Regions from separate parts of the Acetobacterium sp. K1/6 genome, predicted to be linked through region 2. Evidence: a T-box and tRNA genes for the amino acid it is inferred to sense, from the RefSeq annotation. Region 2 holds a T-box; the other holds one or more tRNA genes.
What was found. The T-box of region 2 lies ahead of ileS (isoleucine--tRNA ligase). A T-box ahead of a tRNA ligase gene usually reads a tRNA of that ligase, here a tRNA-Ile.
Positions count from the first base shown of each region.

Region 1: it encodes a tRNA-Ile, which carries the amino acid that the T-box ahead of ileS (isoleucine--tRNA ligase) is inferred to sense. The anticodon was not compared.

Region 1 is NZ_JAXQGA010000006.1:45,695-50,128, reverse strand. Features, by position in the region: gene U2P91_RS06880 (amidase domain-containing protein) at 74-1,399, opposite strand; gene U2P91_RS06875 (L-fuculose-phosphate aldolase) at 1,649-2,317, opposite strand; tRNA gene U2P91_RS06870 (tRNA-Phe) at 2,574-2,649, opposite strand; tRNA gene U2P91_RS06865 (tRNA-Ile) at 2,659-2,735, opposite strand; tRNA gene U2P91_RS06860 (tRNA-Pro) at 2,756-2,832, opposite strand; gene U2P91_RS06855 (cation-translocating P-type ATPase) at 3,020-4,434, opposite strand, start outside.
Region 2 is NZ_JAXQGA010000013.1:27,673-32,106, reverse strand. Features, by position in the region: gene ileS (isoleucine--tRNA ligase) at 1-2,140, opposite strand, end outside; T-box leader at 2,327-2,552, opposite strand; gene U2P91_RS12145 (hypothetical protein) at 2,779-3,363, shown strand; gene U2P91_RS12140 (ECF transporter S component) at 3,493-3,987, shown strand; gene U2P91_RS12135 (gamma carbonic anhydrase family protein) at 4,197-4,434, opposite strand, start outside.

The sequences.
Region 1 (4,434 bases), on a different contig from region 2:
CCAACTCGCATCTACATATCGTATTTAATTCATAAATTAGGAAGAAAAATACAGATACTAAAATCTGTTTCAACTAATCGCCGTCATTCCAACCCAAAACTTTAATCAGTCGTAATTCCGAATAGCCATAGGCACTGGCCGGATAGTTTATGCGATCCGTGGTGTTTGAATTAATGAGATAGTCTGCCATGTTGCCGTCATCATCGTTTATTACATCGCTAATAATAACCGAATGAAGCCAGTCACCGTTATGTCCATATTGTAAGACGTCACCCATCGAACCGGAAAAAACATTCTCATCCACCAGTGCTGCCAGTCCATACCCTTCATTTTCACTGGCATAGGTGTAAAACTCCGCTACCCCCGTCCAGGCCGGACTTCGCCCCCAGTCTGAGCCATCCTCATCATCCACTTCTTCACCATACCACTTCCATTGGGTATTATTGTAGCCGTCACTATCCATGGGGATGCCGCCGGCAAAAAGCGCTTGGGAGATGTAGTTATTGCAATTGCCACCATAATTGTCATAAACGCCATAGTCCTCGTTACGCAAGACTTCAATGGGATCAACCCAGGTCATGGCATAATCCACTGCTGCCTCAGCATCATAGCTGTGATCGGTGGAGTTGGTCCAACTATCGCCGTTTTCCATATTAAAGTCGTCTTTTTCCCGGGATAATTCTTCAATAACAGCTAAGGCTTCACCGAGAAGTTGATCTGCCACATCCTGAGGATTTTCATCGCTGTCTGCGATGGCTTCTTCCAACATCAAAAAACTGTCTTCTTCTTTGTAATGCTCTGAGATCGCGTAACCATCTTTAGTTTCGCTCAGATAAAAGGTATGGGCAATCCCGGAACTATAGGAATCAACATTGGAAATAAAAGCGAAATTGATATGGTGATCTTCTACTAAAACCACTTCAATCTCACCATATCCTTCACTGATACTGGTGACGGTCAGCCCACATTGATAATCCGTCATCTTAAGATCATTACTCTGGCTTTGTCTTAATTGAATCAGATAATCCATAGACGCTTGATTGATCCAGGCGTTTTCGCTAAACGAATCCACAAACATCGCGGTGATATCTTCTGATTCCAGATTGGCCAGGGCCTTAAAATAAGTTTTAAAATAGTCGCGAATCGACTCAAGCATAACGTCATCGAGTGTTTCATCGCTATCGCGAATTATTATATCGCCGCCTACTTTTTTAGCATCACTACTCTTGTTTTTCGCTTCAAAGATGCTTTCTGTGCTGGTGGTGATCGAGTATGAATTTGCCATGACACCCACGCAAACAACGCCCATTGCCATGAGGGACATCAGCACCAGGCCAATCATCGTCCGCCTCCGTTTGCGCTTTATGGATTTCTTTGATCTTTTCATTACTATTTTCATTTTTTCGCACCTCTTCACCATTTGTAACAATTATATATCTACAATGTGCTTTTTATGTGAACGGATAATGAAAATTAACTTTCTCACGGGTTAGATTTTTCTCAAACATTCCCCTCTTTCTACTCATTTGTGTTAGCGATTGTTGTTTGTCAGATTGCAAGTTTACCGCCGACTTCCTTTTGATTTCCCGGCGCTAGTCGCCAGGGACAGTAAAAAAAGCTGCGAGTAAGAGTTACTCGCAGCTTTTTTTTATTTGTCTAAGTCAGCTTTTGTCATTTTTTGTCCGTAAGATTTATTGAAGATGCTAATCATTTTTGTCATTTCTTCTTCACTGAGAATCACCGGCGTTCCGATTGATCGGGCCTTGACATAAACTTCCGCACAGTGTTCAATCTCTTCGGCAATATTAAAGGCATTTAGAATATCTTTGCCACCAGCCAGTAGACCATGATTAGCCATCAATACTGCATAACGATCGACCATGGCCTTAAAGGTAAGTTGCGCCAATTCCATAGTACCAAAGGTCGCATAGTCGGCACAGCGTACATCCAACCCCGCTAACGCAATCAGGTAGCTTGAGGCAGGCAAGCCCTCTTCAAGCGTGGCCAGTACTGTTGAATAAACGGAGTGCGTATGAACAACTGCATCGATGTCATCACGTTTCACATAGAAAATGCGGTGCAGCTCATGCTCGCTTGATGGTTTTCTTTTTCCGTCCACATGCTTTCCATCGATATCGATAACCACAACATCCTCCGGCTCTGTTTCAAAGTAATCAATGCCACTAGGACTGATTGCCATCAGCCTTTGTTCCCGATTATAAATGCTGATATTGCCACCGGTTCCCTTCGTTAACCCTGCTTCAATCAGCTTTTGACAATAACGCACCACATCTTCTCGTTCTTTTTGTAAGATCATTTTATCCTCCTGAATTTTAATAACAATACTTAAGTCTACGATCGATACTCGTATAATAGCCGCTCTCCATTTAAAAAACGTTTCACATCCGACTGTTTCTGAGGTTATTTCAGGATACAAAAGTATTTTTATATTACTGATGTCATTTCTATACTTTATAATATTTCTTCGTTTTTCTCAATAGCGATTAAGGTTTATTTATGTTTACCTATTTCTAACCAAAAAAAAACAGCTTTCGCTGTTATTCTTTAAGTGGTGGTGCCCAGAGGCGGAATCGAACCACCGACACGGGGATTTTCAGTCCCCTGCTCTACCGACTGAGCTATCTGGGCAAAAAAATATGGTGGGCCTTCAGGGGCTCGAACCCCGGACCTACCGGTTATGAGCCGGTTGCTCTAACCAACTGAGCTAAAGGCCCCCAAGTAATTTTAAAAAAAATGGTCGAGGTGAGAGGATTCGAACCTCCGGCCCCATGGTCCCAAACCATGTGCGCTACCAAACTGCGCTACACCTCGATACAATACTTGACTATTATAGATGTTTATCAATCTGTTGTCAATCTTTATTTTATCTTTGTTCTTTCAGATAAAGCTTATCTTTGACGACTTGCTTATTATAGCACGATCAAATACATGAATGCAAGTCTTTTTTTCACAAAAGAATCAGATTTCTGATCCTTTTGCGAAAAAAGCTTTAGCTTTACTATTTTTCTAATACGGTCGCTTTAGCCATCCTTTTTTCTTTTTGGTGGCGATTGAGAAGCCTTTCAATCTGATCAACGATCCAGCTAAAAATCCGCAATAAGGGATAGATATCAAGGATCGTAATTCCCAAAACAATCAACATCGCTGGCAGGAAATCCTGAATCGGCACCAGGAAAAAGAAGTCTTCCAAAAACAAGACACAGCATAGGAATGAAACGGTCATCGTAAAAAATAACGCCCACCGCTTATTATCCAGAGGTTGACTGACCCGAAAAAGAATAACCAGTCCAATTAAACCAGTGGAAATCACTGCCAGCGTCGAAATCTGCTGGTGATCCAATGCCAGATAGGAACCAACAATCATAATTAAGACAACATTAAACACCACCGTCAAAGCACCCGGCAACGATTTTTTTAAAACCTTTTCTAAAAAATTTCCGGTGATCCGGTTTTTATTCGGCTCCAAAGCCAGAAAAACAGAAGGCGCACCAATAGTCAACGCACTGATTAAGGTCAGTTGAATCGGCACAAAGGGATAGGCCTCATTGGCAATGATCACAATAACGGCCAGCATCAGGGAAAACATCGTCTTCACTAAAAACAGCGATGCCGCACGGGTAATGTTGTTAATGACCCGACGCCCTTCCATCAAAACCCGGGTAAAGCTAGCAAAGTTGGAATCCAACAAGACCAGTTGGGATACTTGGCGCACCGCATCACTCCCTTCGGCCATAGCAATGCTGCAATCCGCTTCTCGTAAGGCCAAAACATCATTGACCCCATCCCCGGTCATCGCTACGGTATGGCCCTGATTTTTAAGGGCTTCAATCAAAAGTCGTTTTTGTCCTGGGCTTACCCGGCCAAAAACCGAATAGATCTGGGCAGCCTTGTGAACATCTTCATCTTCTGTGAGCGTCGACGCATCGACAAAATTATCCCAATCCAGCAGTCCCGCCCGATGTGCCACCTGAGATACGGTGATCGGGTTATCGCCAGAGATTACCTTGATATCAACGCCCTGGTTTCTAAAAAACTCCAACGTTTTCTTGGCTTCATGACGAATTTTATCCCCCATCGGCAGCAGAGCGATGGTTTTGATATTTTCTGGCAGGCTGCCATCTTCTTTAAAGGGTTCTTTAGCATACCCCAGCATTAAAACCCGGTTACCTTCGCTGGCATAGTGCTCAACCTTTTCCTTAATTTCATCGTAACGCTCTTTTAAAACAAACTCCGGCGCGCCGATCACAAAAGTACCCTGTTCCGCAAAAAAAGCGCCGCTCCACTTCCGTTCCGACGAAAATGGAATGACCCGCTCGCAAAGCCATTTTGGGGCCTCCCCTTGACAGCTTTCGCTAAGCGCCCGATAGGTGGCATTGTCATCTTTTAGATTAGCAATTAAAGCCCTGATCGCCT
Region 2 (4,434 bases):
CTTCATTGACAAAGTTCTGGATTTTTTTGACTGCTTTGGTTAAATCAAAGACTTCCATTTCTTCCCTAACTTCTTTAACCAGTCGGTTATATTTAGACAGAATCCAGGCATCGATTTCCGGACGCTTGGCATAGGGCACAAAAAACGCTCTTGGGTCAATGTTATCGGTGTTGGCATAAAGGGCAAAGAAATGATAGGTATTTTTCAGGGTGTTAAAGAACTTGCTTTGCACCTCTTTGATTCCCTTAACATCAAAACGGGTCGGAGTCCAGGCTGGTGATACATAAAGCAGATACCAACGCAGCGCATCAGCCCCGTATTCAGCAAACATTTCTAAGGGATCAACACTATTGCCCTTTGTTTTCGACATTTTCTGTCCTTCAGCATCAAGAATCAGGTCATTGACCAATACTTTTTTATAGGGTGCTTTTCCGGTTACAAAGGAGGAAATTGCCAGTAATGAATAAAACCAGCCGCGGGTCTGGTCAATCCCTTCACAAATGAAATCAGCCGGGAATTGTTCTTCCCACAACTCTTTATTTTCAAAGGGGTAGTGATACTGGGCAAAGGGCATCGAGCCGGAATCAAACCAGCAGTCAATGACATCTTTGACCCGGGTCATTGTTTTGCCACAATCGGGACAGGTGAAATGGACATCGTCGACGTAAGGGCGGTGCAGCTCAATGCTTTCATCGATGTTTTCAACAGCCCGCTCGACTAATTCTTTGCGGGAACCGACGGTTTCCAGCTTACCGCATTCCTCACAGCGCCAGACTGGCAGCGGTGTACCCCAGTAGCGGCTGCGGGAAATCGCCCAGTCGTTAAGGTTTTCCAGCCAGTTACCGAAGCGTTTTTCGCCAACAAAATCCGGGTACCATTCGACGCCATTATTGTTTTCAATCAAACGGTCCTTAATCTTGGTCATTTCCAGATACCAGCTTGGTTTGGCATAATAGAGCAAAGGGGTTTTACAGCGCCAGCAATGGGGATAGTTATGGGTGACTTTTTCTTTTTTAAACAGTTTTCCTTCAGCCTTCAGCCATTTAATAATATCCAGATCGGCATCGATGACAAATTGTCCCTTCCAGGGGGTGTCGGTGTATTTTCCGTCCTCGGCCACTGGCTGCAACACCGGCAGGTTGTACTGACGACCAACCTTGTAGTCATCTTCCCCAAAGGCGGGAGCGATATGAACAATCCCGGTACCGTCTTCGGTGGTGACATAATCGGCACAGGTGACAAAAAAGGCTTTTTTATCGGGAACCACGAACGGCATCAGCTGTTCATACTCAACGTATTCCAGCGCCGAGCCCTTCATTTCTTCCAGAATCTCGTAGTCTTCACCCAATAACTTGGGTGCTAAAACCTTGGCGCAGATATAAACTTCATCATTGCTGCGGGCTTTAATGTAGTCGGCATCGGGATGAACGGCCAGGGCGACATTGGCCGCCAATGTCCAGGGGGTGGTGGTCCACACCAAAAAGTATTCGTTGGCATCGCTTCGTTTAAATGCGGCCACAACGGTATTACTTTTTATTTCCTGATAACCCTGGGCAACCTCGTGCGATGCCAGACCGGTACCGCAACGGGGACAATAAGGCATGATCTTGTGACCTTCATAAAGAAAGCCTTCTTTATTGAACTTATCCAGAATCCACCAGACGGTTTCAATATAATTATTATCCAACGTAATGTAAGGATCTTCCATATCGATGAAATAACCCATTTTGCGGCTCATTTCTTTCCATTGGCTTTCATAATTAAAGACCGATTCCTTACATTTTTCGTTGAACTTATCGATGCCGTAAGCTTCAATTTCCAGTTTGCTGGAAAGACCCAACTGTTTTTCCACTTCGATTTCCACCGGTAGGCCATGAGTGTCCCAACCGCCTTTACGAATGACCCGATAACCATCCATGACCTTGTATTTACAGACCGTATCTTTTAGGGTTCGGGCCAGCACGTGATGAATCCCGGGCCGACCATTTGCAGTTGGGGGCCCTTCATAAAAGACAAAATTTTCTTGTCCTTCCCGATTATCAATGGTTTTCTGCAAAAGATTCATGGCTTCCCATTGCTTAGAGATCACGTCTTCTCTTTCGCCGATTTTTCCTTCTATTAATGTTTTGAACTGTGCCAAATTTCTACCTCCATAAAGTCTCTTTCCTTGAATTAAATGATTTAAGTTGACGGTGTTGTAAGCGCATGTTTTGAATTAAATACCCAAACTATGCGCTTATCTCGTTGCTTTGATAAAATAAAAGCTCGCGCGTAAATGTGCTAAACGGTGCTAATCAACAAATACAAAAAACGCCCCCTGAAAAATCCAAGGGACGAAAAATCGCGGTACCACCCAAGTTGGCAGAAAACTGCCCACTCTATGAATTTAACGGTTCCCCGGAATTTCCTACTCTGATTTAACCAACGGTTAACCAGTCTTCAAAAATTCTGTTCAAAGGTGATCTCTCTGAGGTGTCTTTTAATAATCTTTCACCAAAATGATTATCTCTCTGTTAAAGCATTCCCCACAGCGTCCTTATCTTCACATTTATATTCTTCATTTCTATTTATATCGATAAAAGCGTAAAAGATTTCTTTTATATTCTATCCAATATCCTTAATAAAATCAAGTTTTTTGAAATCTTTATTCTAAAATTTAAGAATCTCGGTTATAATGCTAATAAGCACTCAATCGGTAATCAGGTAATTAAGAAAGCCCGTTAGCTTTCGTTATCGTTTCTCGATTGCCTGCCAATTGCATTTAAAAAGGAGTTATTTATGAAAATACGTTATGTCCTTCTTTCGCTTTTACTCATTGGCGTTCTTATCACTGGTGCCGCCCTGCTGATGCCAAAGCTGATAAACGATGAAGAAACAGCGACTAAAGAAACCAATACCACGACAACAACTAAGCAGCCGGAACCTATAAAGAACAACGAACCAGACACAACAGCAACAACCGCCATCGTCGTACCTGAAGAAATGCAAACCGTTATTGAGGAAAATAATGAAGAAATTTATGTTGATGAAGCCGGTCTTCTCGCTGGCAATTATCCCAGCCAAATGGTACCTCTCTATGGTGTAACCAGTCTTTCTCAGTCTCATCAGATTACCGGTGTATCCGGACAGCCGGGCTGGAAAACGTCTTATGTTTCTGACTATTCCACCGACGAAATCCTTGTTTTCTATCAGAACTTGCTAACGAGTGCCCCGGATTATTCTGAGGAAGTGGTTTCAGCAACAACCAACCTCAAGGGAACCGTCAGCGGTTATACGATCAGCATTTCAATTTCACCCAACAACCCGGACAAAACGGATCTCCCGGGGAACAGTGCCGTTAATATCTTTATTGAACAGGTCTGATGGGTTCAGATTTTTCAAAAAATCGACGAATTCAAGCCCTTGTTTTTTAAAACAACTATGAGATAATTTTATACTAAGTCGACTGTTTATCGTTGGCTTAGTATTTTTTTAGAATTGAGGTACTTAAAGATGAATGACCAAACCAAAAAAATCACCTACACGGCATTAATGATGGCACTCACTTTTGTGATGACATCCCTTGTGAAGATCCCTCTTCCCACGGGCTATATTCATCCCGGTGATGGTGCAGTTCTTTTATCCGCTTTTATTTTAGGTCCCTGGGGCGGCCTGATTGCCGCTGGAATCGGATCGGCCAGTGCTGACTATTTCGGGGGCTACGGGGCCTATGTGCTGCCCACCTTTATTGCCAAAGGCTCAATGGCCTTTATTTTCGGTTACCTGATGAAACGTTTTCCCGAAAAGAATTTGCTGTTCTTCGCTTTTCCCGCCGTCATTGCCATGACTGCTGTTTATTTCGTTTCTGAAGTAATCATGTACGGCAACGTTGCCGGCCCTTTGGTGAACCTGCCCTTTAGTGTACTGCAAGGCCTGGTGGGAATTGTGCTAGTCACCATTCTCTACAAACCACTGGAACGCTTTCGCCTTAACCCCGTCAAGTTTTAGCAACCTCAAAGACCCTGGGGTCTTTGAGGTTAGTGATAAACTACCGTACCGACCAATTGTTAATCTGTTGTTCGCCGCGGAATCGGACAGGCTCTGCCGTGTCCGCTCCGATGCGCACAACATGATGTAACAATTGTCGGTACTGGGTTATTTTTTTTATAACCTCAGACCCTTGGGTCTTTTTTAGTTGCACCGTGTTTGCAGGCAGTTTACATATAGCCCTTCATCGTATCGAGGTATTCTTCGGCGTTGTCCCGGATGCTCTGAATTTCTTCGGGTTTCAGGGCTCTGACAACTTTCGCCGGGCTGCCCATAATTAAAGAATTGGGCGGGAATACCTTTCCCTGGGTCACCAGTGAACCGGCTCCAACAATCGAGTTGTCACCAATTTTTGCGCCATTTAAAATGATGGCACCCATACCGACTAAGACATTATCACCAATTTCG